DNA from 4 places in the Pseudomonas sp. PGPR40 genome. Region 3 is predicted to be linked to each of the others. Evidence: predicted binding sites of a transcription regulator. Region 3 holds the regulator's gene; each other region holds the start of a gene.

Region 1 (7,433 bases), on a different contig from region 3:
CCTCGCGACCGTCGAAGTCGATATCCGCTGCCTGGCAGGCCTTGGCCAATACGGTTTGACCGTAGGCCAGACCGGCGAGGGTCGCCGTGTCGAAGCTGGAGAACGGATGAAACGGGTTACGTTTCATGTCCAGGCGCGCGACAGCAGCGTTGAGGAAGCCCAGGTCGAAGCTGCTGTTGTGCCCGACCAGAATCGCCCGTTTGCAGCCGTTGGCCTTCAGAGCCTTGCGCACACCGCGAAAGATATCGGTCAGGGCCGCTTCTTCACTCACGGCCATGCGCAGTGGGTGATCGAGCTTGATTCCGGTGAATTCCAGGGCTGCCGCTTCGATGTTCGCGCCTTCGAACGGTTCGACCCGGAAGAAATAGGTGTGCTCAGGGTACACAAAGCCTTTTTCATCCATGCCGATCACGGTGGCGGCGATTTCCAGCAGGGCATCGGTGGCCGAGTTGAAGCCACCGGTTTCTACGTCGACAACGACCGGCAGGTAACCACGGAACCTGGCTGCCATTGGATGGCGGGAACCGCCTCCGCCGCCATTACCGTCCTGTTCATCGTCGAAATGGTCTTCACTCACGCGTGTTCCTCCAGCAGGCGCCAGCGCAGTTTTTCACCGGCGCGCAGCGGGATTACGGTCAGCTCGCCAAACGGCAGGCTGGTTGGGGCGGTCCACTCATCGCGGACCAGGGTGATGCGATCGGTGTTCGCCGGCAGGCCGTAGAAACGCGGGCCATTGAGGCTGGCGAAAGCTTCGAGCTTGTCCAGCGCGTTGCGCTGTTCGAAGGCTTCGGCATACATCTCGATCGCGGCATAAGCGGTGTAGCAACCGGCACAGCCGCAAGCCGCTTCTTTGGCGTGCTGGGCATGGGGCGCCGAGTCGGTGCCGAGGAAGAACTTCTCGCTGCCACTGGTGGCGGCGTCGAGCAGGGCTTCCTGGTGGGTATTGCGCTTGAGGATCGGCAGGCAATAGAAGTGCGGCCGAATCCCGCCCACCAGCATGTGGTTGCGGTTGTACAGCAGGTGATGCGCGGTGATGGTTGCGCCGACGTTGGCCGAAGCCTCGTTGACGAACTGCACCGCGTCGGCGGTGGTGATGTGTTCGAACACCACTTTGAGGGTCGGGAAACGCTCGACCACACGACGCAAGTGCTCATCGATGAAGATTTTTTCGCGATCGAAAACGTCGACATCGCCACGGGTGACTTCACCGTGAACCAACAAGGGCATCCCGACGTCGGCCATGGCCTCCAGTGCAGGGAAAATCTTGTCGATGCTGGTAACGCCAGAGTCCGAGTTGGTGGTCGCGCCGGCCGGGTACAGCTTGGCGGCGTGAACGAAGCCGCTGGCCTTGGCTTCACGAATTTCTTCGGGTTGAGTGCGGTCGGTCAGGTACAGAACCATCAGTGGTTCGAAACGGCTGCCGGCCGGGCGTGCGGCGAGAATCCGCTGGCGATAGCCATTGGCTTCAGCAGCGTTGCGTACCGGCGGTACCAGGTTGGGCATGATGATGGCGCGACCAAAGGTGCGCGCGACATCCGCGACGGTATTGGTCAACACAGCACCATCGCGAAGATGAATATGCCAGTCGTCGGGACGCAGCAGGGTCAGGCGGTCGGACATGAGGGGATTCCAGGCGGGTCAAACTCAGGGGAATGCTACCGGAAAAGACACTTCCAGGCACTCGCTATCAAGTTTTACGGCAAGCTTCCGATACCCAAACAGGTATGCCGTAAATATGTGTGTCGGTCTTTTTGTTGCAGAAGCCAGTGGAGCCTCCCGTGCGCCAGCGTTATTTAGCCTTGCTCAGTGTGTTTGCCAGCCTTCCTGCGATGGCGCTCACTTTCCAGACTCGCCTGGAGAGCATCGAGTGGACGGTTGAAGGTGACAAGTTCGAATGCCGCCTGACTCAACCGATCACTGATTTCGGCTCGGGTGAGTTTGTGCGTCGTGCAGGGGAGCAGGCGACATTTCGTCTGAAGGCCTACAACGCAATGATCGGTGGCGGTTCCGCGACCTTGCTGGCAGCCGCTGCGCCATGGCAGCCGGGACGTGGCGACATCAACCTGGGCACGGTGCGAATCGGCAGCGGCAACGTGCTGTTCAACAGCTCGCAAGTTCAGGCCGGGCGCCTGATCAACGGTTTGATGGACGGTCGCAGCCCGGTCGTTCGACACTCATCGGGCGACGGTCGGGTATCTGAAATCCGTCTGCTGCCAGTCAAATTCAGCCAGGCCTACAGTGACTACCAGGGGTGCGTGGCCAAGTTGCTGCCGCAGAATTTCGAGCAAGTGAAGCAATCCGAAATAGGCTTTCCGGGGGAGGGCATTGATCTCGACACTCAAGCCAAGGTCCATTTGCAAGTGATGCTGGAGTTCATGAAAGCCGATCCGACGGTCAACCACATTGAGCTCGACGGCCATTCCGACAACAGCGGCAACCGCCTGACCAACCGTGAACTGTCACGACGCAGGGCGCTGGCCGTGATGGATTTCTTCAAGGCCAACGGTATCCAGGAATCGCAGATCACCCTGCGTTTCCATGGTGAGCGCTATCCTGTGGCACCGAACAACAATGCCGCCAATCGGGCGAAGAACCGTCGAGTCGCCGTACGCCTTGAACGGGTGGCGCCAACTGAGCAACCGCCGTCTCAAGCCACCGCTTCCGCGGGCAGCGCGAAGGCGTCCTGAACCGGCTGAAATCGTCGCTCGCTCGACATAATCTGTCGCTTCGTCGTCATAAGCTGTCGCGCCTCTGTAAATTATTCTGCATGAGCGGTAGACTTGACGGCTTTCCGTAGAACCCCGTGGAGTGATGGCATGGCGGACGTAAACAAGGTCGTTCTGGCGTATTCCGGCGGCCTGGACACTTCGGTGATCCTCAAGTGGCTGCAGGATACTTATAACTGTGAAGTAGTGACCTTCACCGCTGACCTGGGTCAGGGCGAAGAGGTCGAACCGGCCCGCGCCAAGGCACAGGCCATGGGCGTAAAAGAAATCTACATCGACGATCTGCGTGAAGAATTCGTGCGCGATTTCGTGTTCCCGATGTTCCGCGCCAACACCGTTTATGAAGGCGAGTACCTGCTGGGTACTTCCATTGCTCGTCCGTTGATCGCCAAGCGCTTGATCGAAATCGCCAACGAAACCGGCGCTGATGCCATTTCCCACGGCGCGACCGGCAAGGGCAATGACCAGGTTCGTTTCGAACTGGGCGCCTACGCCTTGAAGCCAGGCGTGAAAGTGATCGCTCCGTGGCGCGAATGGGATCTGCTGTCCCGCGAGAAGCTGATGGATTATGCCGAGAAGCATGCGATTCCGATCGAGCGTCACGGCAAGAAAAAATCCCCGTACTCGATGGACGCCAATTTGCTGCACATCTCCTATGAAGGCGGCGTGCTGGAAGACACCTGGACCGAGCACGAAGAAGACATGTGGAAATGGACCGTCTCCCCGGAGAACGCTCCTGATAAACCGCAGTACCTGGAGCTGACCTACCGCAACGGCGATATCGTCGCACTGGACGGCGTCGAAATGACCCCGGCCACCGTGCTGGCGACCTTGAACCGTATCGGTGGCGAACACGGTATCGGCCGTCTCGACATCGTCGAAAACCGCTACGTCGGCATGAAGTCCCGCGGCTGCTACGAAACTCCAGGCGGCACCATCATGCTGCGTGCTCACCGTGCGATCGAATCGATCACCCTGGACCGCGAAGTGGCTCACCTCAAAGACGAGCTGATGCCTAAATACGCCAGCCTGATCTACACCGGTTACTGGTGGAGCCCAGAGCGTCTGATGCTGCAACAGATGATCGACGCTTCCCAGGCTCATGTGAACGGCGTAGTGCGCCTGAAGCTGTACAAGGGCAATGTGATCGTCACTGGTCGCAAGTCTGACGAGTCGTTGTTCGACGCCAACATCGCGACCTTCGAAGAAGATGGCGGCGCCTACAACCAGGCCGATGCGGCGGGCTTCATCAAGCTCAACGCCTTGCGCATGCGTATCGCGGCGAACAAAGGCCGGAAGCTTTTCTGAGACCTTTGAGTCGGTAATGGATGTGTGGCCTTGTTGATGACAAGGCCACACATCTGAAAGGGGGGCTGCTGCATATTGCGTTTCGCTTTTTTCTTGTTTCTGCTAACCGTTCCTTCTGCTTCCTGTCCTTGAGCTTGCTTCAAGGGCTGTCTTCTGATGTGCGACAGTTCAATACCTAGCCCATAATCGTCACGCCCTGTGAACTCAAGTTGTAAGAAATACAGAATGTTGCGCTGTTCTGTTTCTTTATTTGTTTCCAATGTTTGAGTGTGTTGTCCTTCAGTAATTTATCCGAGTCGGCACACGTGAGAAATACGATCACCTGTGCAGGGTTATCCGGAGGGTGCTGAATACTCTCCATCAGGGCGCTGAGCGCCATTTTTTTGCGTACCCACCGTGCATCAACGATGTGCAGATCCTTTAGGGAAGCAGGCAGGTGCACATGGTGTGGGGCTGAGCTTTCAGGCGTTACCTTGGGTGGACTGTTTCCCGAGTGATCAGCGTTGTCCATGACTTTTATGAAGTGTTTTCCCTTCTCGAAATCGGAGGGCGCGTAAAGCGACCGATAGTTGAAGTTGAGTGTGATGAAGAATAGGAAAAGTAAATAAAAGGGGAAGCTGATCAGGAACCAAACATAAAGCTCTCTTTCCTCATCATCGAGAAAGGGGAGGGATACAGCAGCCGAAGTTTCAGATAAGGCTGCAAAAATGGCGATGATTGTCATGGGGTTGGTAATTCTTTTTCTGAGTTTTATCATGTTTTCTGCTCATGAAGTATTGTACTTTCTCGATTGGTTTGCGGGAGGGTAATAACTGATGTGTAAGTTTTTTCTATTGTATTTAACTGCTTTTTTGCTCTGGTAGTGATGGTTGCTATAGTAGCTGTGTTGTTGTCGGGTCGGGTATGGCGGTTTGTTTATTTTAGATTAATAAGAAGTGTATTGTTGGTGAAGTGTTACGATGTGTGAACTTTTTTGGTTGTTGAGTCAGGTTGCGGAGAGTGCTGGTAAATGCCCGTTACTTTTAAGAGTAGCTCAATAGTCGATGTATGTTGGATTGTTGGCGTCAAACCTTGGATTTGTGTTTTTTTGTTGTAAGGCGATACAAAAAAATGTCGGAGCGCTGAACAGTGTTGGACCAGTAACATCTCTGGCTCTTGGTTTGGCAATGATTTTTTGTAGGAATAATCCGTGTTGTTTGTAGGCTATGTCTCTCGCTGCGAGTGGCCGGGGGTGACGGCATGCCATGGGTGAAACGACTAGGCTATGGTGCGGGCTCTAAAAATTCGAACAGCGAAAATTGGACTTGCCCATGAATAAAGTGCTGATCGTGGATGATCACCCCGTCATTCGTCTTGCGGTACGTATGCTAATGGAACGTCATGGCTACGAAGTCATTGCAGAAACAGATAATGGTGTGGACGCATTACAACTTGCCCGTGACCTGATGCCGGATATTGTTATTCTGGATATTGGAATACCGAAACTGGATGGGTTGGAAGTCATCGCGCGCCTGACATCAACGACGATGCCTCTAAAAGTACTGATATTGACTTCCCAGGCGCCAGGACACTTTTCCATGCGCTGCATGCAATCGGGTGCCGCCGGATATGTCTGCAAACAACAGGATCTCACCGAGTTGCTCAGTGCAATAAAAGCCGTACTGTCAGGTTACAGCTACTTTCCAAATCAGGCTCTGCATACCGTGCGTTCCAGTCTTGGGAACGCCAGTGAAGCTGATATGGTGGATCGTTTGTCCGGGCGAGAGATGATGGTCCTGCAACAGTTGGCCCGAGGAAAGACAAACAAGGAGATCGCCGATGGAATGTTCCTCAGCAATAAAACCGTTAGTACTTACAAGACTCGTCTTCTATTAAAGCTCAATGCTCGCTCACTGGTCGACCTGATCGAATTGGCCCAACGTAATGGCCTGGTCTGATGCTGCCAGCGTTTGCCGAGGCGCGATGAACGGGCGTTTATCAGGGGTCGGCACTTAGTAAAAAGCCTCCGTTTCGGGAGGCTTTTAAGTGTCACAAGTCAAAATCGTAATCGGCCAATTGCTTCTGCAGTCGGCGCTCCTCCAGCATATTGTCGATGGTGCGACGTTTGCTCAGGTTGGTCTTCGCCACTTCCACTACCGGCTCAGCGTCATCGGCCTCAACGGGAGTGAAGTCGTCTTCTACGTCCAATTGCTCTTTGCCAGTGCTCATAAGGTTAACTCCAGGCTAAGGCTGCCCTTTGGCGCTCCTTATATCGACAATTTCCCGGCGGGTAAAAAAGATTTTTTCAATCGATCAATCAAAAAAACTAAAAGCGCCTCAATCGTCCGAGGTCTTTTGCTTGTATTCGCACAAGTCCTCGATCCTGCAACTGCCACACCGCGGCTTGCGGGCCAGACACACGTAGCGCCCATGGAGAATCAGCCAGTGGTGAGCGTCGAGCAGATATTCCTTCGGCACGAATTTCATCAGTTTCTGCTCCACCTCGACCACATTTTTGCCCGGAGCAATGCCGGTACGGTTGCTGACCCGGAAAATATGGGTGTCCACAGCCATCGTCAGCTGACGAAAGGCTGTATTGAGCACCACGTTGGCGGTCTTGCGACCGACGCCGGGCAAAGCTTCCAGCGCCTCACGGCTCTGCGGCACTTCACCGCCATGGCGCTCCACCAGCAAGCGACAGGTTTCGATCACGTTTTTCGCTTTGCTGTTGAACAGGCCAATGGTCTTGATGTACTCCGACAGCCCTTCGACGCCCAAGGCATGAATCGCCGTTGGCGTATTGGCCACCGGGAACAGTTTGGCGGTGGCCTTGTTGACGCCGACATCGGTCGACTGCGCCGAGAGAATCACGGCGATCAGCAATTCGAACGCCGAGGAATAGGCCAGTTCGGTCTTCGGTTCAGGGTTGTCTTCGTGAAACCTGCGGAAAATTTCAAGACGTTTTGCGGCATTCATGGGCGATGCGTTTCCTCGAAGGCGGTCAATGTGAGGTCGCTGGGCGGCGGGTCCAGGCCTGATGTGCGGCGATCAACAGTCCCAGCAGAATAAACCCGCCAGGGGCCAGTGTTGCCAGATGCAGGCCGCCGTCGACGATCAGCGTCCAGCCTTGCCAGTCCGGCTGCGTGGCACTGGCCAGCCAGGACAGATGACTACCGAGTGTCCCGTTGCCGATGAACTCGCGCAGTAGGCCCAGGCCCACCATCAAGGCGCCGAACAGGCCACACAGACGCAGTCGATCACGCCGTGGGCTCTGGAAAAAACCGTTGTGTTCCAGCACGACGCATTGCAAGGCGATCAATCCGGTGTAGAAACCCAGATGCTGGTGCCATTGAAGCGACCAGGCTTGCGTGGCGAGCTCCGCGCAACTGGTCAGCGTGGCGGCCAGCAAGAGGCAGGCAA
Region 2 (7,433 bases), on a different contig from region 3:
GTAACGTGTTCAGCGACAAGGCCGGCGAGCCGACCGCGACCTTCCGTCATTTCATCGGTGGTCAGCAGGCCGGTATGGCTGATCTCACCGCGCTGTTTGCGCCCAACGTCAACTCCTATCAGCGCCTGTGCCATCCTTTCGCATCGCCGAACAATGCCTGCTGGTCCCACGACAATCGCGCTGCCGGCTTGCGCATTCCGGCCAGTTCACCGGTCGCTCGTCGGGTCGAGAATCGCTTGCCGGGGGCCGATGCCAATCCGTATCTGGCGATCGCCGCGAGCCTGGCCGCGGGGCTGTATGGCATCGAAAACAAACTGGAGCCGAGCGCGCCGATCCAGGGCGAGTTCGTTGTGCCGGATAATCTTTCGTTGCCGTGTACCTTGCATGCCGCTCTTGAACGTCTGAAACGTAGCCAATTGGCGAAGGAACTGTTCGGCAAGGAGTTCATCGAAGGCTACATCGCTTCGAAGACCATGGAGTTGACCAGCTTCTTTGATGAAATTACTCCCTGGGAACGGCGTGTTCTAGCAGCCCAGGCCTGACGACCCCGTCGCTATCGGGCTATCGTTTGTCGATAGCCCGATACTCATTGCAAGGAGCCGCTCGGAACGCCGATGCGCCAAATCCTGAAATCCTTTCGAGGGCTTTATTTCGCCTCGCTGATGATGTTGATCGGCTCCGGCCTGTTGAGCACTTACCTGGCCCTGCGCCTGGCGGCTGATAACGTCGACAGCCTGTGGGTCGGTGCATTGATGGCAGCCAACTATTTCGGCCTGGTGCTGGGCGGCAAGATCGGCCATCGGCTGATTGCCCGGGTCGGGCATATCCGCGCTTACTCGGCCTGCGCCGGGATCGTCGGCGCGGCGGTGCTGGGCCATGGCCTGGTGGACTGGTTGCCCGCGTGGCTGTTCCTGCGGGTCATTGTCGGTCTGGGCATGATGTGTCAGTACATGGTGATCGAAAGCTGGCTCAATGAGCAGGCAGAAGCCAATAAACGTGGGGTGGTGTTCAGCGGCTACATGATCGCCTCGTACCTGGGGTTGGTGTTGGGTCAGCTGATTCTGGTCATGCACCCCGGCCTGGGTCTGGAACTGCTGATGCTGGTCGCACTGTGTTTCGCCCTGTGCCTGGTGCCAGTGGCCCTGACACGGCGGATTCACCCGGCGCCTCTGCACCCGGCGCCGATGGAACCACGGTTCTTCATCAAGCGCGTGCCGCAGTCACTGAGTACGGTGTTGGGGTCGGGATTGATCGTCGGTTCGTTCTACGGTCTGGCGCCGCTGTATGCCTCGCAGCAAGGATTGTCCACCGAACAGGTCGGCTTGTTCATGGGGAGCTGCATTTTTGCCGGCCTGTTGGTGCAATGGCCGTTGGGTTGGCTGTCGGATCGCTATGATCGGGCGCTGTTGATCCGCTGTTTCGCGTTTAGCCTGGCGCTGGCTGCGTTGCCGCTGGCGATCATGCCGCAGGTGCAACTGGAGGTGCTGTTCATCGCCGGGTTCCTCTGCTCGTTGGTGCAGTTCTGCCTGTATCCGTTGGCGGTGGCGTTCTCCAACGACCATGTCGAGGGCGAGCGTCGGGTTTCGCTGACGGCGATGCTGCTGGTGACTTACGGTGTCGGCGCGAGTATCGGGCCGCTGGTAGCCGGGGTACTGATGAAATTGTTCGGCAGTCAGATGCTTTATGCCTTCTTCAGTTTCTTCGCCTTGGTGCTGGTGTGGCGAATCCGCCCGAAAGCCGTTACCAACCTGCATCAGGTGGACGATGCTCCGCTGCATCACGTGGCCATGCCGGACAGCATGTCGAGTTCGCCGCTGGTGGTTTGCCTTGACCCGCGTGTCGATGAGCAGGTGGTGCAGGAGCAGATGCAGAACCCGATCAACCCGGAGGCTGATTTCAATCCGGATGCCGAGCGCGAATCAGCGCCTGAAACAGATTCGGAACCAGAAGACCCTGACACGGCTCGCGAACAAAGCTTTACCGAAGCGAGGCCTTGATCAAGGCATAAAAAAACGGGCAGTCACCGCAAGGGACTGCCCGTTTTTTATGAGAGTGGCGTATCAGAAGTCGTCTTTATCGAAGCGCCGCGCTTCGCGCTGAAGCTGATAGACGAACCGCTCGACCTGTCGTTGCACCAAGCCGCTCATGTTGTGAAAACGCACGCCGGCGAAGGTGGTGTTGATCTTCTCTTCGAAGTGCAGGTAACGCAATTCGACCGGTGCCGTCATGCTGCCGAAGGGCAGGGCGGCGACGAAGCGGTCGTAGACCTGGCCCAGTTGCAGGCTGGCGGTAATGTCACCTTCGAAGCGTAACTTGCAGCCGGTGGCGGAGATGTCCAGCAGTTTGCCGTTGATGGGCGACTTGAGTTTGTCACCGCCCAGTTCGACATTCACCAGTTGCGCCAGCTTTAACGCGGCGCGGAAAGCATTGCGGCGCTGGTGATAAACCACTTCATCGGGCAAAGCGCCGCGGTAGCAGCGGCCATCGCCGGATTCGTCGATGGTCAGCGGGCCATTGCTTTCCCAGGCAATGCGTACGCCTTCGTGGAAGCCTTCGACCTTGAACGGTTCGCCGGCCAGCAGAAAGCGTTCGCCATCGCGCGGGATCATTTCATCCAGGGAAATCATGTTGCTGTCACGGTCGACGTCCACCAGATAACTCTGGAAGCGCTGGCTGCGCTCATGGAACGTGATGATCAGCGGGTCATGGCTGTCTTGCAGCTGACGCAGATTGCTGGAGATTTCCAGGGGCGTGGTGAGCACCTTGGGTGGCTGCGGAGCATCTTCCGCGCTTAAGGCATTGAACACGGGGTATCAATCTCCAGACAAATATGACTACTTGCCAGCATTCTGCCAGCATGTTTCGCGTCTTGATAGAGCGCGCTCATTGAAAGGCTCAAGCCTGGCTGAGCGGGCGTGGTTTTGCGAGCCTGGAGGTTGAACCGCGGGCATCGTAGAGCGCTGGCGGCTCGCCGCCGGTGAGGATTTTCAGCTGGTTGGCCGTGGCGGCCTGCTGCACCAGAATCGACTGGCCATTGTTGGCATTGGTGGTCTGGCATCGGGCCAGGAGGTCGGTCAGTACGTCGCTCTGTGCCAGCAACTGATCGCCAATGCTCGAATGGCTGGCAAGTTGCTCCAGGCCCTGGCGATTGGTCGGCAGGCTGAGGCTGGCGAGGACTTCACTGCGCTTGCGGCCATGCTGTTCGAGCAAAATGATCAATGCCTGTTTCTGCGCCAGAATGTCTTCGAGCAGTGGCATGTCGCGACCGTGCAGCGCGAGGGACTCGGTTTGCAGCAGCTCCAGCAGGTGTTGCGCCGGGGCAAAGTCGTCGATGATCAGTTGCAGTAAATGAGTGTCGTGCATGGCTGGCCTTGGGTTTTAAGCGTCCAAAAGCCTGGCGCGGGCGGGTGGCCTAGCGCTGGGCTTCGAAGTTGAGCAGTTTGCTGGCTACACGGTTGCTGTCGACTTTATAGCTGCCATCGGCAATCGCTGCTTTCAACTCGGCCACGCGGGCGTTGTCGACGGCAGGCTGATCGCGCAGCTTGTCAGTGACCTTCTGCAACTGTTGAGCCTCATCGCTGAGGTGTACCGATTCCCCGCTTTTGGTGGTACCGGCCTGTTCGGCCGGGGTATTCAGCGGCGCGGATTGGCCGGTTTCGGCGGTTTCCTTCGCGGCGCTGGTACGTGTACTGCCCGTAAGTGACGAGGAGCTGTTTAAACGACTGAAATCGATGACCATGACAAAAAACCTCTGGGTATTTGGACGCTTGCCATGTTTTCGGCTCTCTGCCGGAAAACTTTAGGCCCATTTATCAATGAGCGTGCATGCGCCAGCGCGCGTCCTGCATGCGGCACAGTTTAGGCAACAGCCGAGTGGCGCGCCATCTCTTCGGGGGCCAAGTGCCCTGCATGGCCGCTCACATAGAAACTTCCACCTGGCCGGGCGCGGTGACTTGCGCCTTGATGACCCGCTGGGAGTTAAGGTTTTTCACACGAATCTGTTCGCTCATGCCGCCGTTGGACAGCGCTTCACCCGGCATGCGCACGCTGAGCGTGCCACTGCGGGCGGTAATCACCACCTGATCGCCCTTGCGAATCACTTCCGCCTGTTCGAGGTGCACCAGGGTAATGATCTGATCAGCGACCATTGGTCGGGTAAGTTTTTGTCCGATCGCCTGCTCAACGGAGGTCAGAAAACCCTGATTTATCAGACTGATATCGCGCTCGCGCAGGGTCACGTCCTGAGGCTCGATTATCCCGGTGCGTTTGAGGGGGCGGGTGGTGGTCACGATGTCGCGAAACAGCCGTACTTGAGCGGGTACGAAGACTGTCCAGGGGGAGGCGCTGTCGCAGCGAACCTTGACCGTGACCCGGCCCAGAGGCCTCGCCGGGCTCTCGAGGGTGGCTGTCAACTCCTTGTCGCACATAGGCATGCGCAGGCGCGGATCAAGCTGATTGACCTCGATCTCGTAGCGTCCTTGGATTTGGCTCGTGGCCAAATAGTCTTCTACGGTGAATTCAAGAAAGCCCTGAGTGACGCCGATAAGCATGTCAGGCAAGGTAAGCGCGTCAGCCAGGGCAGGGCTGCCAGCGTTGAACAGGCAAACGGCCGACATCGCACAGAGCAATCTGCGGGAGGTTGATGCAAGGCGTCGGAAAAATGTCGGTTCTGTGTTCATAAGAGTTAAAAAGCAAGCGCCGTGCCGTTTAGTGATGAATGTGCGTCGCAACACACTTAGCGTTGGTAGTAGGAGTCTGGGCATGGCTGGTGTAATGGATTCGGTGAACCAGCGCACGCAACTGGTAGGGCAGAATCGCCTTGAGCTGTTGTTGTTCCGTCTCGACGGCCAGCAGCTGTATGGGATCAACGTGTTCAAGGTTCGCGAGGTGCTGCAATGCCCCAAGCTGACCCTGATGCCCAAGTCCAGTCCTGTCGTGTGCGGTGTGGCGAATATTCGGGGGGCGACCATTCCGATTCTGGATCTGGCGATGGCGACCGGTTCCGGTGCGTTGAAAGATCAGAGCAATCCCTTCGTGATCATCACGGAGTACAACACCAAGACCCAGGGTTTCCTGGTTCGGTCGGTGGAGCGCATCGTCAACATGAACTGGGAGGAGATTCATCCGCCACCCAAGGGCACGGGGCGCGATCACTACCTGACGGCGGTGACTCGGGTCGACAATCAGTTGGTCGAAATCATCGACGTCGAGAAGGTGCTGGCGGAAGTGGCGCCGACACCGGAAGCCATTTCGGTGGGCGTGGTGGATGTCGAGACTCAGCACAAGGCGTTGTCCTTGCGCGTGCTGACGGTCGATGACTCATCGGTAGCGCGCAAGCAGGTGACCCGTTGCTTGCAAACGATCGGCGTCGAAGTGGTGGCGTTGAACGACGGCCGGCAAGCGCTGGATTACCTGCGCAGGCTGGTCGATGAGGGCAAGAAGCCCGAAGACGAGTTCCTGATGATGATCTCCGACATCGAGATGCCGGAGATGGACGGGTACACCCTGACAGCCGAGATCCGCGCCGACCCGCGCATGCAAAAGCTTCATATCATCCTGCACACTTCGTTGTCGGGCGTGTTCAATCAGGCGATGGTCAAGAAAGTCGGTGCCGATGACTTCCTGGCCAAGTTCCGTCCTGATGACCTGGCATCCCGGGTAGTCGACCGGATCAAAGCAGCAGATATCAGCCAGGGCGCTTTGCCCATGGCGGTTAACACGATTTAAGAGGCTGCATCATTGTCTACGGGTAATTTGGATTTCGAACAGTTCCGGGTCTTCCTGGAAAAAGCCTGTGGCATTTTGCTCGGTGAAAACAAGCAATACCTGGTCTCGAGCCGTCTCAACAAACTGATGGAACAGCAGGGCATCAAATCGCTGGGTGAGCTGGTCCAGCGCATTCAGACCCAGCCGCGCAGCGGTTTGCGCGAGATGGTGGTGGATGCCATGACCACCAACGAAACCCTGTGGTTTCGTGACACCTATCCGTTTGAGGTTTTGAAGAACAAGGTATTACCTGAAGCGATCAAGGCCAGCCCCGGCCAGCGCCTGCGGATCTGGTCGGCAGCGTGTTCGTCGGGCCAGGAGCCGTATTCGCTGTCGATGTCCATCGATGAGTTCGAGCGGGTCAACCTGGGTCAGTTGAAGATGGGCGTGCAGATCGTTGCCACGGATCTGTCCGGTACCATGCTGACCAACTGCAAGACCGGCGAGTACGACAGCCTGGCCATCGGCCGCGGTCTGTCGCCCGAGCGTCTTCAGCGCTACTTCGACCCGAAAGGGCCGGGACGCTGGGCCATCAAGGCACCGATCAAGAGTCGGGTGGAATTTCGCTCGTTCAACCTGCTGGACAGCTACGCGAGCCTGGGCAAGTTCGACATCGTGTTCTGCCGCAACGTGCTGATCTATTTCTCCGCCGAGGTGAAGAAAGACATCCTGTTGCGCATTCACAGCACGCTGAAGCCTGGCGGCTATCTGTTCCTTGGCGCGTCCGAAGCGCTGAACGGTTTGCCGGATCATTACCAGATGGTCCAGTGCAGCCCGGGGATTATTTACAAGGCGAAATGATGCAAAGGCGACCGGCATAAAAACGGGAGCCCTCTGGGGCTAATGCCGATCAGTTAAGCCCTTTCGCTTGACCTTTGGCCGCAAGAAATAAAAATCCGATGCCTGCACTGGCATCGGATTTTTTTATGCGTCTCGCTCGGGCCCTGGAACTGACCCACAACTTTGCTCCCACTCCAAACTCGGGGCAACGCCCTCTGGTCGCGCCCAGCGCTGTAATTCAAGCCCGTCAGAGTTAATTGTCTAACCCTGAAGCAATCGTAAACCTACCTCTAGACTAGACAGAATCCAATCACCAGCATCAGGGATTCGGACGTCCTCGGAACAATAGATATTGCTTATCGCACCCCGAAGGTGATATGCGCTTAGCAATATCAATCAAAAGTATATTTCCCCTCTAACATGAACGCCGGCTCTCTCCAGTTGATACCCCTGACAATTCCGGTACCATTAGATTTTATAAAGCCCGCGTCACACATTTTTCTGACGATTTTCAATAGCCCCATATTATCCCCCACGTGCACCCAATTAGCCCGGTTATAAAGACCATCGAGCCGAGGAAAAGAGATGCCTAATTCATTCTTGGTAAGAAATAGGATTACCTCCTCAGGGCTCTCGTTAAGAACAGCTTTTTCTATGACGCTCATTATTACATTCCTCCCAGTTGTTCGTACTCTCTATCCGCTTGCTTCCTATCTGCCTCTAAAGCTTCAGGCGTGTAGAGCAACTCGGAATTATCTTTTAGTTTGTAGTCTTCCAGTGTCGCGGCATGAGTATTGTTCCAAATGACACCGTCATCATTTGGCTTTACGCCGTCTGCTACACCCAATGCTCTGAAACGTTCAAGCTCTCTGAGCTCATGAGTATAA
Region 3 (7,433 bases):
TGCCCTTGGTCGAGTAGATATTGATGGTGCCGTTGAGCTGGGCGATCTTGGTTTTCACCACGTCCATGCCCACGCCGCGCCCGGAGACGTCAGAAATCTCGGTCTTGGTCGAGAAGCCCGGGGCGAAGATCAGGTTGAAGCAATCCGACTCGCTGAGACGGTCCGCGGCATCCTTGTCCATCAGGCCTTTCTTCACGGCGATACCGCGCAGAACATCGGCGTCCATACCTTTGCCATCATCGGAGATGGACAGCAGGATGTGATCGCCTTCCTGTTCCGCGGACAGGATCACCTTGCCGCTGCGAGGCTTGCCCATCGCTTCGCGATCAGCTGGCTCTTCGATGCCGTGGTCGACCGAGTTACGCACCAAGTGGACCAACGGGTCGGCCAGGGCCTCGACGAGGTTCTTGTCGAGGTCGGTTTCTTCGCCGACCAGTTCCAGGTTGATCTCTTTCTTGAGCTGGCGAGCCAGGTCGCGAACCAGGCGCGGGAAGCGCCCGAAGACTTTCTTGATCGGTTGCATCCGGGTCTTCATGACCGCGGTTTGCAGGTCGGCCGTGACCACATCGAGGTTCGACACGGCCTTGGACATGGCTTCATCGCCGCTGTTGAGACCCAGACGGACCAAGCGGTTACGCACCAGCACCAACTCACCGACCATGTTCATGATTTCGTCGAGACGCGCGGTATCGACCCGCACGGTGGTCTCGGCTTCGCTGGCCGGTTTTTCCGCTGGTGGCGCAGCCGGGGCACGAGCAGCAGCCGGCGCAGCAGCGGCAACAGGCTTGGGCGCTTGGGCTTTTGGCTCGGGCGCTTTGGCGACAGGTGCCTTGGCGACCGGGGTTGCTACTGCAGAAACAGCAGAACCGGTGCCCACTTCAGTGAATTTGCCTTTGCCGTGCAATTCGTCGAGCAGCGATTCGAACTCGTGATCGGAAATCAGATCGCTGCCGGCCGCTTTAGCGGTTGGCGCAGCCGGGGCCGGGGCCGAAGCAATCGCCGACTCCAGCGCATCGACTGCAAAGTTGCCTTTGCCGTGCAGCTGATCGAGCAGTGCTTCGAACTCGTCGTCGGTGATGTCGGAGCTGTCGCCTGCCGTTTTCGGGGCAGTCGGTGCGGCGGGCGCTGCGACGACTGCATCGGCGGCGAACTGGCCTTTGCCATGCAATTGATCGAGCAACGACTCGAACTCGGCATCGGTGATTTCGTCGCTTGTCGCCGCATCGTCGGCAGGCGGAGCAACCAAAGGCACCTCGGCCTGGGCCTTGACGGCATTCAGCGAGTCCAGCAGTTGTTCGAATTCGTTATCGGTGATGTCGCCTGATTCGCTTTCAGCGGCAGGCTCTTGCACCACCTCAGCGACCGGTGCTGCCTCATCGGCGTTTTGCGGCTCGGCCAGACGGGCCAATGCTGCAAGCAATTCAGGCGTGGCAGCCGTGATCGGGCTGCGTTCGCGGACTTCGCTGAACATGCCGTTCACCGCGTCCAGTGCTTCAAGAACCACGTCCATCAGTTCCGAGTCGACGCGCCGTTCACCCTTGCGCAGGATGTCGAACACGTTCTCGGCGATGTGACAGCACTCCACCAGCTCGTTGAGCTGGAGGAAGCCGGCGCCCCCTTTTACAGTGTGAAAACCGCGAAAAATTGCATTGAGCAAATCCGCATCATCCGGTCGGCTTTCAAGCTCGACCAGCTGTTCGGACAGTTGCTCTAGAATCTCGCCGGCCTCAACCAGGAAATCCTGAAGGATCTCTTCATCGGCGCCGAAGCTCATTAAGGGGGTGCTCCTAAAGGTCTAAAAACCTGAAAACCTAAAATCCAAGACTGGATAGCAAATCGTTCACATCGTCCTGACCGGACACAACGTCTTCTCTTTTATCGGCATGAATCTGCGGACCTTCACCCTGAGAGAGATGTTTTTGCGGATCTTTTTCAGCGAGCATTGCTTCACGGTCATGTTCGATACCCGCAAAGCGGTCGACCTGACTGGCCATGAGCACGAGCTTGAGCAGGTTGCTTTCAACTTCGGTGACTAATTGGGTCACGCGCTTGATCACCTGACCGGTGAGGTCCTGGTAATCCTGGGCCAGCAGAATGTCGTTGAGGTTGCTCGACACGACGCGGTTGTCTTCGCTGCTGCGTGTCAGGAAACCGTCAACCCGCCGGGCCAGTTCGCGGAACTCTTCAGCCCCGACTTCGCGACGCATGAACCGTCCCCAATCCGTGCTCAGCGCCTGAGCTTCGTCGCTCAGGCTGTTGATCAGCGGCGTGGCGTTTTCCACCAGGTCCATGGTGCGGTTGGCCGCGGCCTCGGTCAGCTTGACCACATACCCCAGGCGCTCGGTGGCATCCGTGATCTGAGACACTTCCTCGGCTTGCGGCATGTGCGGGTCAATCTGGAAATTGACGATCGCGCTATGCAGCTCGCGGGTGAGCTTGCCCACTTCCTGGTACAGGCCGCGGTCACGGGTCTGGTTGAGCTCATGGATCAGTTGCACAGCGTCGCCGAACCTACCTTTTTCAAGGCTTTCGACCAGTTCGACCGCGTGTTTTTTCAGGGTCGACTCGAAATCGCCCTGTGAAGATTCGTTATGCTCCATAGCTCCCCCGTGACGGACTGGCTTTGCACATCAACCGATGCGTTCGAAGATCTTTTCAATCTTGTCTTTCAACGCCTGAGCCGTGAATGGCTTGACCACATAACCGTTCACACCCGCCTGAGCGGCTTCGATGATTTGCTCACGCTTGGCTTCGGCCGTGACCATCAACACCGGCAGGTGTTTGAGTTTTTCATCGGCACGCACGTGGCGCAGCAGATCAATACCGGTCATGCCGGGCATGTTCCAGTCCGTTACCAGAAAGTCGATGCTCCCGCTGTTGAGAACCGGAATGGCAGTGGTGCCATCGTCCGCCTCGACCGTGTTGGTGAACCCAAGGTCACGCAACAGGTTTTTTATGATCCGCCGCATCGTCGAGAAGTCATCAACGATGAGGATTTTCATATTCTTGTCCAATTCGACCTCCAAGCAGTCTTAAAACGCGCGCAGCACCTGAACGCGCCGTTCAATCAATTCGGCGTAACACTCAACAGTTGCATGGATTACAACGGGCCGTGACTGATGCAGCAAAATGCCGTACCAACCTCGTTCGCAGTGTCCCCACACTGCCTGTCAGCGCGCTCGCCACTCCCCCAAACGCCCCCGCAAACGGGCCGCGCACTGGCTGTGTAACTGGCTGACCCGCGATTCGCTGACCCCCAGGACCTCACCGATTTCCTTGAGATTCAACTCTTCGTCGTAGTACAGCGCCAACACCAGTCGCTCACGCTCCGGCAAATTGGCAATCGCGTCCGCCAGCGCTTTCTGGAAGCGTTCATCTTCCAGATCGCGTGACGGCTCGAGATGAGCACTGGCGCCATCCTCGTGCAGCCCTTCGTGTTCGCCGTCCTGCAACAGATCGTCGAAACTGAATAACCGGCTGCCCAGGGTGTCGTTCAAAATCCCGTAATAATCGTCGAGGCTCAATTGGAGTTCGGCCGCAACCTCATGATCTTTAGCGTCACGACCGGTTTTAGCTTCAATCGAGCGAATTGCGTCGCTGACCATGCGGGTATTGCGGTGAACCGAGCGTGGTGCCCAGTCCCCCTTGCGCACTTCATCGAGCATCGCGCCGCGGATTCGAATGCCCGCGTACGTCTCGAAACTCGCGCCTTTGCTGGCGTCGTATTTGGTGGAAACTTCAAGCAGGCCGATCATCCCGGCCTGGATCAGGTCTTCGACCTGGACACTGGCCGGCAAACGCGCCAGCAGGTGGTAGGCAATGCGTTTGACCAGTGGCGCGTAACGCTCGATCAGCTCGTACTGCGCGTCACGTGCCGACTGCTTGTAGAGGTTGTAACCGCTGGCTGTCATAGAACGGGTCCTGCGGTCTGTTGCACGAGGCGCTCGACGAAAAACTCCAGGTGCCCACGCGGGTTGGCCGGCAGCGGCCAGGTATCGACCTTCTGTGCAATGGCCTTGAACGCCAGGGCGCACTTGGAACGCGGGAAGGCTTCGTAGACGGCACGTTGCTTCTGCACGGCCTTGCGCACGCTTTCGTCGTAAGGCACCGCACCGACGTATTGCAAGGCGACGTCGAGGAAACGATCGGTGACCTTGGTCAACTTGGCGAACAGGTTGCGGCCTTCCTGCGGGCTCTGCGCCATATTGGCCAGGACACGGAAGCGATTCATGCCGTAGTCACGATTCAGCAGTTTGATCAGCGCGTAGGCGTCGGTGATCGAGGTCGGCTCGTCGCACACCACCAGCAGTACTTCTTGCGCTGCGCGGACGAAACTGACCACCGAGTCACCAATGCCCGCAGCGGTGTCGATCACCAATACGTCGAGGTTGTCGCCGATGTCACTGAAAGCCTGGATCAGGCCGGCATGCTGGGCCGGGCTCAGATGAACCATGCTCTGCGTACCGGACGCGGCCGGGACGATGCGAATACCGCCGGGCCCTTGCAACAGCACGTCGCGCAGTTCACAGCGGCCTTCGATCACGTCGGCCAGGGTACGTTTGGGTGTCAGCCCCAGCAGGACGTCGACGTTCGCCAGCCCCAGATCGGCATCCAGCAGCATGACGCGCCGGCCGAGCTCAGCTAGAGCCAGGGACAAGTTCACTGACACGTTAGTCTTCCCGACGCCACCTTTGCCGCCGGTCACCGCGATCACCTGTACGGGATGCATGCTGCCCATGTTATTTCTTTACCTTGTCTTGCATAGACGGAGGCCACATTACTGGCTGCGCGTTCACCAACTGAACAATGCATGGCAGACCATCGATGTAGGTACAAAAACTGTTCATTAATACCTTAGCCAACCTGCTTGGTCGGGCTGTGGTAAATATCAGCGAACATGTCAGCCATGGCTTCTTCGCTGGGTTCTTCCTGCATTTGCACACTCACGGCGCGGCTGACCAGCTGATGACGACGCGGCAGATGCAAATCATCCGGGATCCGCGGGCCATCGGTCAGATACGCCACCGGCAACTCATGACTGATGGCCAGGCTCAACACCTCGCCCAAGCTTGCCGTTTCATCCAGTTTAGTCAGGATGCAGCCGGCAAGGCCGCAACGTTTGTAACTGTGATAAGCGGCGGTTAGAACCTGTTTCTGGCTGGTGGTTGCCAAGACCAGATAATTTTTTGATTTGATGCCGCGTCCGGCCAGGCTTTCGAGTTGCATGCGCAGTGCCGGATCGCTGGCCTGCAGGCCGGCGGTATCGATCAGCACCACGCGTTTGCGCAGCAAGGGCTCCATTGCCTGCACCAGCGATTGGCCCGGGTCAATGTGGGTGACCGATACGTTGAGAATGCGGCCCAGGGTCTTGAGCTGTTCCTGAGCACCGATGCGATAACTGTCCATGCTCACCAGCGCAATGTTCTGCGCGCCGTACTTGAGCACATAACGGGCCGCGAGCTTGGCCAGCGTGGTGGTCTTGCCCATGCCGGCCGGGCCGACCATGGCAATCACGCCGCCCTCTTCCAGCGGCTCGACTTCCGGGGTGGCGATCATCCGCGCCAGGTGGGCGAGCAACATGCGCCAGGCCTGACGGGGTTCTTCAATTTCAGTAATCAGTGCCAGCAGATCGCGCGACAGCGGACCGGACAGACCGATGCGTTGCAGGCGGCGCCAGAGGTTGGCCTGGGCCGGACGGCTGCCTTGCAGTTGATTCCAGGCCAGCGAGCCAAGTTGCACTTCCATCAATTCACGCAGGCTGTTGAGTTCGAAACGCATCGAGTCGAATGCCCGCGGGTCGACACCGGTGGCTGTGGCAGGCGCGGGTGCCGGGCGCCGGGGCTCGGCCAGCGTCGGTTCGATCAGCGGCTCGGCGGCGGTCAACGGCAGGCCGGCGAACAATTGGCGGTTGGTGGTTTTGTCGCTCTCGCCATCGCTACGCAGGCTCAGTTCGGCCTGGGCGGTAGCGATCCGCGACTGGGTCTTGCGCAGTTCATCCTCGAGTTCCATGTTCGGAACACGCGGGGCCAGCGCCGACAATTTGTAGTCCAGGGCAGCCGTCAGCTCGACACCACCGGCGATCCGGCGATTGCCAATGATGGCGGCATCGGCGCCCAGTTCATCGCGAACCAGTTTCATGGCCTGACGCATATCGGCGGCGAAAAAACGCTTAACTTGCATAAACCACTACCTCAGCCGTTGGGCCCTACTGTCGCAACGATGGTCACTTGCTTGTTGTCAGGAATTTCCTGATAAGCCAACACATGCAAACCCGGGACTGCCAGCCGGCCGAATCGCGAGAGCATCGCGCGAACCGGACCGGCCACCAGCAGAATCACCGGTTGACCTTGCATTTCCTGACGCTGTGCCGCTTCGATCAACGAACGTTGCAGTTTCTCCGCCATGCTGGGCTCCAGCAGAACGCCCTCTTCCGAGCCTTGTCCTGCCTTCTGAAGACTATTGAGCAATATTTGTTCCAACCTTGGTTCCAAGGTGATCACAGGCAGCTCCGACTCAGTCCCTACAATGCTTTGCACGATGGCACGAGATACGCCGACGCGCACCGCGGCCACCAAAGCGGCAGTATCTTGACTCTTGGCGGCGTTGTTCGCGATGGCTTCGGCGATGCTGCGGATGTCCCGTACCGGCACCTGCTCGGCCAGCAACGCCTGCAAGACTTTGAGCAGCTGCGACAGCGAAACCACCCCCGGCACCAGCTCTTCGGCCAGTTTCGGCGAGCTTTTGGCCAGCAAATGCATGAGTTGCTGGACTTCTTCGTGGCCGATCAGCTCGCTGGAGTGCTTGTACAGAATCTGGTTCAAGTGGGTTGCCACTACCGTACTGGCATCAACCACGGTGTAACCGAGGGATTGCGCCTGGGCGCGCTGGCTGATTTCGATCCAGACCGCCTCCAGACCGAAAGCCGGATCTTTGGCGGTGATGCCGTTGAGCGTGCCGTAGACCTGCCCCGGGTTGATCGCCAATTCGCGCTCCGGGTAAATCTCGGCCTCGGCCAAAATCACGCCCATCAAGGTCAGGCGGTAGGCGCTGGGCGCCAGATCGAGGTTGTCACGGATATGCACCGTCGGCATCAGGAAGCCCAGGTCCTGGGAAAGCTTTTTACGCACCCCCTTGATCCGTGCCAGCAACTGACCACCCTGGTTGCGGTCCACCAGCGGAATCAGGCGATAACCGACTTCCAGGCCGATCATGTCGATCGGCGTCACGTCATCCCAGCCAAGCTCCTTGGTTTCCTGGGCCCGGGCCGGCGACGGCAGCAGTTCCTGCTGACGCTTGACCTCTTGCAGGGCCTGAACCTTGGCTACGTTCTGCTTTTTCCAGAACAGGTAAGCGCCGCCCGCCGCCAAGGCTGCCATGCTCAGAAAGGAGAAGTGCGGCATGCCCGGCACCAGGCCCATCACCGCCATCAAGCC
Region 4 (7,433 bases), on a different contig from region 3:
GGCCGTACGCCACTGCCAGTAACCAGGCGATGTTCACCGCAGCGCTGGAAGGCTTGATCGAGCGCTATAACCTGCACGGTGTGCGCATGGGCGAAGTGGCGGCAGGTGCGCTGCTCAAGTATTTGCGTGATTACGGCCTGACCCGCGAATGCGTGCTCGGCTCGCGGTTGTCGCCGATGACGCCGGCCTATGATATCCAGCAAGCCTGTGGCACGGGGCTGGAGGCGACGTTGTTGGTGGCGAACAAAATCGCCTTGGGGCAAATCGAATGTGGCATTGCCGGTGGCGTCGACACCGCCTCGGACGTACCGATCGGGGTCAACGAAAGCCTGCGCAAGATCCTCTTGCAGGCCAACCGCGCCCGAAGCACCGCCGACAAACTGAAAACCTTCCTGCAACTGCGTCCCCGCCACTTGATGCCCGACTTTCCAAGCATCGGTGAGCCACGCACCGGCCGGTCGATGGGCGAACACTGTGAATTGATGGCCCAGACCTGGAGCATCCCGCGTGACGAGCAGGATCGACTGACCCAGGAAAGCCATCAGAAACTGGCCGCGTCTTACGCCGAAGGCTGGCACAACGATCTGATGACGCCGTTCCTGGGCCTGACCCGGGACAACAACCTGCGCCCGGATCTGACCCTGGAAAAACTCGCCTCACTGAAACCGGCCTTCGAGAAAAGCGCCAAGGGCACCCTGACCGCGGGCAATTCCACGCCACTCACCGATGGCGCGTCGGTGGTGCTGCTGGGCAGTGAAGTATGGGCGAAAGAGCGCGGCTTGCCGATCCTCGCCTATTGGCGCGACGGCGAGGCGGCGGCGGTGGATTTCGTCAACGGAGCCGAAGGGCTGCTGATGGCGCCGGCTTATGCCGTGCCGCGTTTACTGGCGCGCAATGGCCTGACCTTGCAGGACTTCGATTACTACGAAATCCATGAAGCATTCGCCGCGCAAGTGCTGTGCACACTCAAGGCCTGGGAAGATCCGGAGTTCTGCAAAACCCGTCTCGGCCTCAATGCGCCGCTGGGCTCCATCGACCGCAGCCGCCTCAACGTCAAGGGCAGCTCACTGGCCGCCGGGCATCCGTTTGCCGCCACCGGCGCGCGCATCGTCGCCAACCTGGCGAAGCTGCTGGACGCGGCGGGCAAGGGCCGAGGGTTGATCTCGATCTGCGCCGCCGGCGGTCAGGGCGTGACGGCAATTATCGAGCGTTGATTATTGAGGGTTTACCCCTGGCGAACTCTTCAAGCACTGATCGTTCCCACGCTCTGCGTGGGAATGCCTCATTGGACGCTCCGCGTCCGCTTCGGCAGGGACGCGGAGCGTCCCGTGCTGCATTCCCACGCGGAGCGTGGGAACGATCAATCCTGTAGGAGCGGGCTTGCCCGCGATTGGCCGCGTAGCGGCCACCGGGTATCCGGTCAGGTTCTAAAGCGTCTAACCAACCCATCCAGCTCATTCGACAACCCCGCCAGGCTCTGAGAATCCAGGCGCGCCGAGTTCGCCAGTTCCGCCACCAACTGCGCATCGCCATGAATCTGGCTGATGTGGCGATTGATGTCTTCCGCCACTTGATGCTGTTCTTCAGCTGCCGTGGCAATCTGCGTGTTCATGTCGCGAATCACATCCACCGATTCACGAATCTGCCCGAAGCTGCTGCGCGCTTCGCCGATACGGGTCACCGATTGCTGGGACACTTCCAGGCTCGCATGCATCTGCTGCGTCACCTGGCTGGTGCGTTTGGCAAGATTGCCCAACAGCCCGTCGATTTCCGCCGTGGAGTCGGCCGTCCGTTTGGCCAAGGCGCGAACTTCATCCGCTACCACCGCAAAGCCACGACCCTGTTCACCGGCCCGGGCCGCTTCGATGGCGGCGTTCAGCGCCAGCAGGTTGGTCTGTTCGGCAATGGAGCGGATGGTCCCGAGGATCGACTGAATGTCGTTGCTATCGCGTTCAAGCTGTTGCATCGACTGCGCCGATTGTTCGATTTCCTGGCTCAAGCGATCAACGCTGGTGACGGCTGCATCAATCTGCTGCTGACCTTCGCGCGCCTGGCGCTGACCGCTGTCGGCCGATTCGGCGGCCTGGCTGCAGGAGCGTGCGACTTCGTTGGCGGTGGCGACCATCTCATGGAACGCGGTGGACACCATGTCCACCGCTTCACGCTGACGTCCGGCGGCTTCGGCCATGTCGCTGGACACTTGGGTCGAGCTCTGTGAGGTGGCGAGGATCTTGGTCGCGGCACCGCCGATGCTTTGAATCAGGTTGCGAATCGCCGCCAGAAACTGGTTGAACCAGTTGGCCAATTGCGCGGTTTCATCGCTGCCACGGATGTGCAGATTCTTGGTCAGGTCGCCTTCGCCCTGGGCGATGCCTTCCAGACCGCTGGCTACGCTGCGGATCGGCCGCACGATCAGGCTGGCGAAACTGGCGCCAACGATAGCGAAGAACACTGCCAGTACCGCCGCGATGATCGCGATCAGCCAGGTCAGTTGAGTGGCCGAGCTCATCACGTCCGTCTGCTTGATCAGGCCGATAAAGGTCCAGCCCAGTTGTTCCGACGGCCAGACATTGGCCATGTAGCGCTCGCCATTGAGCTCGACTTCCACCAGCCCTTTGCCGGCCTTGGCCAGTTGTGCATAGCCATCGCCGAGACTGTTGAGGGCCTTGAAGTTGTGTTCCGGTTGCTTCGGATCGACCAGCACTTTGCCGGTGTTTTCCACCAGCATCAAATAGCCGGTTTCGCCGAGTTTGATCTGTTTGACGATTTCGGTGAGCTGTTTGAGCGTCACGTCGATACTGACCACGCCGCCGTTGGTGCCCAGTTTGTTGTCGATGGTGCGCACGGTGCTGACGTAAGTCGCGTCATCCTGAGCCCAGTAATAGGCCTCGGTGCGAAATGGTTTGCCGGGTTTGGCCAGCGCGGCTTTGTACCAAGGGCGCTGGCGCGGATCGTAATTGTTCAGCTTCGCATCGTCCGGCCAGGACACGTAACCGCCCGCCGCCGTACCGAGGATGGCATAGGCATAGGCCGGGTGGCTGTTGCCCAGGTCCTGGAGGAGGGCGAAGACCTTTTTGTCCGACTCGCCTTGGGGAATGCTCTCGGCGTTGGCGCTGATGTAGGTCTTGAGGCTGTCGTCGGAGTTCTTGATCAGCGGTTGGGTGGCCAGGTAATCGACGTTCTGGCTGATGCCGTCAAAGAACAGCTGCATGGCATTGCTGACCTGACGAATCTCACGGCCGCTGCCATCGACAAAATTATCCTTGGCATCGCTGCGTAAGTTCAGCACCACGAGGGTAGCGACCAGTACTACGGGCAGGCATGCAATGATTGCAAACGCCCAGGTCAATTTCTGTTTGATGTTCATCCGCGCTCCAGTTCTTCTTGTAGACCCACGCAGTGCAGATGACTCGCGGAGTATTTGGTAGCTGTAAATATTTTCGATTGTCGGACAAATCCTTTGCTCTCTAATACCTTCGGCTGATGGACAGGGAAATTGAGGTCTGTTGAGAAAAATCCGGCGAAAGGTAGAGAGCGACATGTCAGATTCTGTCGCAATGGCCTTGTAGTCCTTCGTCAACAAGTGATGCAGGCTCAGCTATGATCTTGAGCGGTCGATGAGTCATGCCTGATTAATCCGGCACATTGTGTGCTTCTTGATGTTCATGGGAACGTTCATAGGTCGGTAACCCCTCCCGCGAAGGAGAGGATTGCCGTATAACGAATGACTTTCGCGTGTTTGGTAATAAAGGACCCACAATAAAAGCTGATGAAGACTCCAAAACGCATTGAACCCCTGATCGAGGACGGTCTGGTCGACGAGGTGCTGCGCCCACTCATGAGTGGTAAAGAAGCAGCTGTTTATGTGGTGCGCTGCGGCAACGAGCTGCGTTGTGCCAAGGTCTACAAGGAGGCGAATAAACGCAGTTTTCGTCAGGCGGCCGAGTATCAGGAAGGCCGCAAGGTGCGCAACAGCCGGCAGGCTCGAGCAATGGCCAAGGGCTCCAAGTTTGGCCGCAAGGAAACCGAAGACGCCTGGCAAAACGCCGAGGTGGCGGCGCTGTTCCGTCTGGCCAATGCCGGTGTGCGGGTGCCCAAGCCGTATGACTTCCTCGAAGGCGTGCTGCTGATGGAGCTGGTGGCTGATGAGTACGGGGATGCCGCGCCGCGTTTGAACGATGTGGTGCTGGAGCCGGACCAGGCGCGCGAATATCACGCGTATCTGATTTCGCAAATCGTGCTGATGCTGTGTACCGGTCTGGTGCACGGTGACCTGTCCGAGTTCAACGTACTGCTGACACCGACCGGGCCGGTCATCATCGACTTGCCGCAAGCAGTGGATGCGGCGGGTAACAACCACGCGTTCAGCATGCTGGAGCGGGACGTGGGCAACATGGCGTCCTACTTCGGTCGTTTTGCACCGGAGTTGAAACGCACCAAGTACGCCAAGGAAATGTGGGCATTGTACGAAGCTGGCACTTTGCACCCGGCCAGTGTGTTGACCGGCGAGTTCGACGAGCCGGAAGAGCTGGCGGACGTCGGCGGGATCATGCGCGAGATCGAGGCGGCCCGTCTCGATGAAGAGCGTCGTCAAGCGGTTCGGGCGGCGGATGATGCGCCACCGAGCAAGACCGAAGAACCGCCTCCACCGTGGATGCAGTGATCGGTTGACCCAAAACCCGGCTTCGGCCGGGTTTTTTGTGGGTTATGGATTCAGAACCTGTAGGAGCGAGCTTGCTCGCGAAGAGGGAGTGTCAGTCGACATTAGTGTTGCCTGACACGCCGTTTCGCGAGCAAGCTCGCTCCTACAAGTATTGGGCCTGCCCGCGATGACGTCGGAACATCCAACACGCAATGTGTCAGGCCCGAGCCGGTTCCGCGCAGCAGCCCGACGCCAGCTCCTTGAGGATCGGGCAATCCGGGCGATGGTCGCCTTGGCAATGTTCCACCAGGTCTTGCAGGGTGTCGCGCAGTTGACCGAGTTCGCGAATCTTCTGGTTCAGCTCGTCGATGTGCTGACGGGCCAGCGCCTTCACATCGGCACTGGCTCGCTGGCGGTCCTGCCAGAGGGTCAGCAGTTTGCCGACTTCTTCCAGTGAAAAGCCCAGATCCCGGGAGCGCTTGATGAACGCCAGAGTGTGCAGATCGTCGTCGCCATAGACCCGGTAGCCACTGTCGGTGCGATGCGCGGCTTTGAGCAGGCCGATGGATTCGTAGTAACGAATCATCTTCGCGCTCAGACCACTGTGGCGGGCCGCTTGGCCAATGTTCATCGGTTGTCCTCCAGGTCTTTGGGTTTCCAGGTTTTCAACAGTAACGCATTGCTCACCACGCTGACGCTCGACAGCGCCATGGCCGCGCCGGCCAGCACCGGGTTGAGGAAGCCGAACGCCGCCAGTGGCAGGCCGATCAGGTTATAGACGAAGGCCCAGAACAGGTTTTGGCGAATCTTCGCGTAGGTCTTGCGGCTGATTTCCAGCGCCGCCGGCACCAGCCGTGGATCGCCGCGCATCAGGGTGATCCCGGCGGCGTGCATGGCGACGTCGGTGCCGCCACCCATGGCGATGCCGATGTCTGCCGCGGCAAGGGCCGGCGCGTCGTTGATGCCATCGCCGACCATCGCCACCACGCCGGTTTTTTTCAGTGCGGCGACGGTGGCGGCTTTGTCCGCCGGCAGTACTTCGGCGTGAACGTCACTGATGCCCAGCGTTTCGGCAACTACTTTGGCGCTGCCGCGGTTATCGCCGGTCAGCAGATGGCTGCTGATGTTCCGTGCATTCAGCTGTTGCACCGCTTGCAAGGCACCGGGTTTGAGCGTGTCACCGAAGGCGAACAGGCCGAGTACCCGAGGTTCGGGGCTTTGTTCGATCAGCCAGGACAGGGTCCGGCCCTCGGTTTCCCAAGCAGTTGCGGAATCAGCCAATGGTCCGGTGCTCAGTCCGCTCTCTTCCAGCAGACGCCGATTACCCAAGGCCAACCGTCGACCATCGAGATTGCCGGCAATGCCGCGCCCGGTCAGCGATTGACTGTCGCTGACATCAGCCACGGTCAAGCCGCGCTCGGCGCAGGCATCCAGCACAGCCTTGGCCAGCGGGTGCTCGCTACCGCGCTGTAGCGCACCGGCCATTTGCAGCAGAGCAGCTTCGTCACTTTCGATGGCACTCAAATGCGCGATGCGCGGCGTACCCGACGTCAGCGTGCCGGTCTTGTCGAACACCACGGCGCTGACTTCATGAGCGCGCTCCAAAGCTTCGGCATCCTTGATCAAAATCCCGTAATGCGCCGCCACACCGGTGCCGGCCATGATTGCCGTCGGCGTGGCCAGCCCGAGTGCGCAAGGGCAGGCGATCACCAGCACTGCGACGGCGTTGATCAACGCGGTTTCCAGTGGCGCGCCGTACAGCCACCAACCGATCAAGGTCGCCAGCGCGATCAGCAGCACCGCCGGCACGAACACCTGGCTGACTTTATCCACCAGTTTCTGGATCGGCGCTTTCGCCGCCTGCGCGTCTTCGACCAGGCGGATGATCCGCGCCAGCACGGTTTCTGCGCCAAGCGCCAAGGTCCGAACCAACAACCGACCTTCGCCATTGATGGCGCCGCCGGTGACCTTGTCGCCCGGCTGTTTTGGTACCGGCAGGCTTTCGCCGCTGATCAGTGCTTCATCGGCGTGGCTCTGGCCTTCCACTACTTCGCCATCCACCGGGAAGCGCTCGCCGGGTTTGACCATGACCAGATCGTTGAGGCGCAAAGCGCTGATCGCAACGTCTTGCTCACGGCCATCGATCACCTGAATGGCTCGCTCTGGACGCAAGGCTTCGAGGGCGCGGATGGCGCTGGCGGTCTGGCGCTTGGCGCGGCTTTCCAGGTATTTGCCCAGCAGCACCAGAGCGATCACCACCGCCGAGGCTTCGAAATACAGGTGCGGCAGGCGGCCGGCGGCGGTGGTCCACTCGTAAACGCTCAAGCCATAGCCAGCGCTGGTGCCCAGGGCTACCAGCAAATCCATGTTGCCGGCACCAGCGCGCACGGCTTTCCACGCAGCGACATAGAAGCGCGCGCCGAAGATGAACTGCACCGGCGTCGCCAATGCGAACTGCACCCACGCCGGGAGCATCCAGTGCACGCCGAAAGGTTGCAGCACCATCGGCAGCACCAGCGGCAAGGCAAGGGCGATGGCCGCCAGCAAAGCCCAGCGTTCGCGGTGCAATCGTTGTTGTTGACTGTCGATATGCGGGTGTTCGACTTCCCAGACGCTGGCGGAGTAACCGGCCTTGGTCACGGCGCTGATCAAGATTTGCGGATCGATTTGACCGAGCAGTTCGAGGTGCGCGCGTTCGTTGGCCAGGTTGACGCTGACGCTTTTGACCCCCGGCACCTTAGCCAGCGCCCGTTCGACGCGGCCGACACAGGACGCGCAGGTCATGCCGTCG

The links. Region 3 encodes FliA, which starts transcription of late flagellar genes. Its sites were predicted from a motif close to CTAAAGTTTNNNNNNNNNNNGCCGNTAA; they were not measured.
Region 1: the regulator FliA is predicted to act here: its motif matches at 1,687-1,714, upstream of MEB48_RS14915 (flagellar protein MotY).
Region 2: the regulator FliA is predicted to act here: its motif matches at 3,776-3,803, upstream of flgM (flagellar biosynthesis anti-sigma factor FlgM).
Region 4: the regulator FliA is predicted to act here: its motif matches at 2,178-2,205, upstream of MEB48_RS29505 (methyl-accepting chemotaxis protein).

The regions. Positions count from the first base shown of each region.
Region 1 covers NZ_JAKLSP010000015.1:130,859-138,291, reverse strand. Annotated here, with positions in the region: gene rnt (ribonuclease T) at 1-577, opposite strand, end outside; gene pyrC (dihydroorotase) at 574-1,620, opposite strand; gene MEB48_RS14915 (flagellar protein MotY) at 1,779-2,687, shown strand; gene MEB48_RS14910 (argininosuccinate synthase) at 2,817-4,034, shown strand; gene MEB48_RS14905 (hypothetical protein) at 4,210-4,791, opposite strand; gene MEB48_RS14900 (response regulator transcription factor) at 5,345-5,971, shown strand; gene MEB48_RS14895 (PA3496 family putative envelope integrity protein) at 6,063-6,242, opposite strand; gene nth (endonuclease III) at 6,351-6,989, opposite strand; gene MEB48_RS14885 (Rnf-Nqr domain containing protein) at 7,015-7,433, opposite strand, start outside.
Region 2 covers NZ_JAKLSP010000051.1:3,860-11,292, reverse strand. Annotated here, with positions in the region: gene MEB48_RS28240 (glutamine synthetase family protein) at 1-542, shown strand, start outside; gene MEB48_RS28235 (MFS transporter) at 615-1,997, shown strand; gene MEB48_RS28230 (flagellar brake protein) at 2,061-2,807, opposite strand; gene MEB48_RS28225 (flagella synthesis protein FlgN) at 2,896-3,363, opposite strand; gene flgM (flagellar biosynthesis anti-sigma factor FlgM) at 3,413-3,739, opposite strand; gene flgA (flagellar basal body P-ring formation chaperone FlgA) at 3,918-4,679, opposite strand; gene MEB48_RS28210 (chemotaxis protein CheV) at 4,762-5,727, shown strand; gene cheR (protein-glutamate O-methyltransferase CheR) at 5,740-6,567, shown strand; gene MEB48_RS28200 (hypothetical protein) at 6,939-7,211, opposite strand; partial or broken gene MEB48_RS28195 (S-type pyocin domain-containing protein) at 7,214-7,433, opposite strand, start outside.
Region 3 covers NZ_JAKLSP010000005.1:106,013-113,445, forward strand. Annotated here, with positions in the region: gene MEB48_RS06545 (chemotaxis protein CheA) at 1-1,774, opposite strand, end outside; gene MEB48_RS06550 (protein phosphatase CheZ) at 1,812-2,600, opposite strand; gene MEB48_RS06555 (chemotaxis response regulator CheY) at 2,631-3,002, opposite strand; gene fliA (RNA polymerase sigma factor FliA) at 3,171-3,911, opposite strand; gene fleN (flagellar synthesis regulator FleN) at 3,908-4,738, opposite strand; gene flhF (flagellar biosynthesis protein FlhF) at 4,855-6,180, opposite strand; gene flhA (flagellar biosynthesis protein FlhA) at 6,192-7,433, opposite strand, start outside.
Region 4 covers NZ_JAKLSP010000042.1:23,946-31,378, reverse strand. Annotated here, with positions in the region: gene MEB48_RS26905 (acetyl-CoA C-acetyltransferase) at 1-1,214, shown strand, start outside; gene MEB48_RS29505 (methyl-accepting chemotaxis protein) at 1,421-2,149, opposite strand; partial or broken gene MEB48_RS29500 (cache domain-containing protein) at 2,279-3,367, opposite strand; gene MEB48_RS26895 (PA4780 family RIO1-like protein kinase) at 3,770-4,663, shown strand; gene cueR (Cu(I)-responsive transcriptional regulator) at 4,860-5,273, opposite strand; gene MEB48_RS26885 (heavy metal translocating P-type ATPase) at 5,270-7,433, opposite strand, start outside.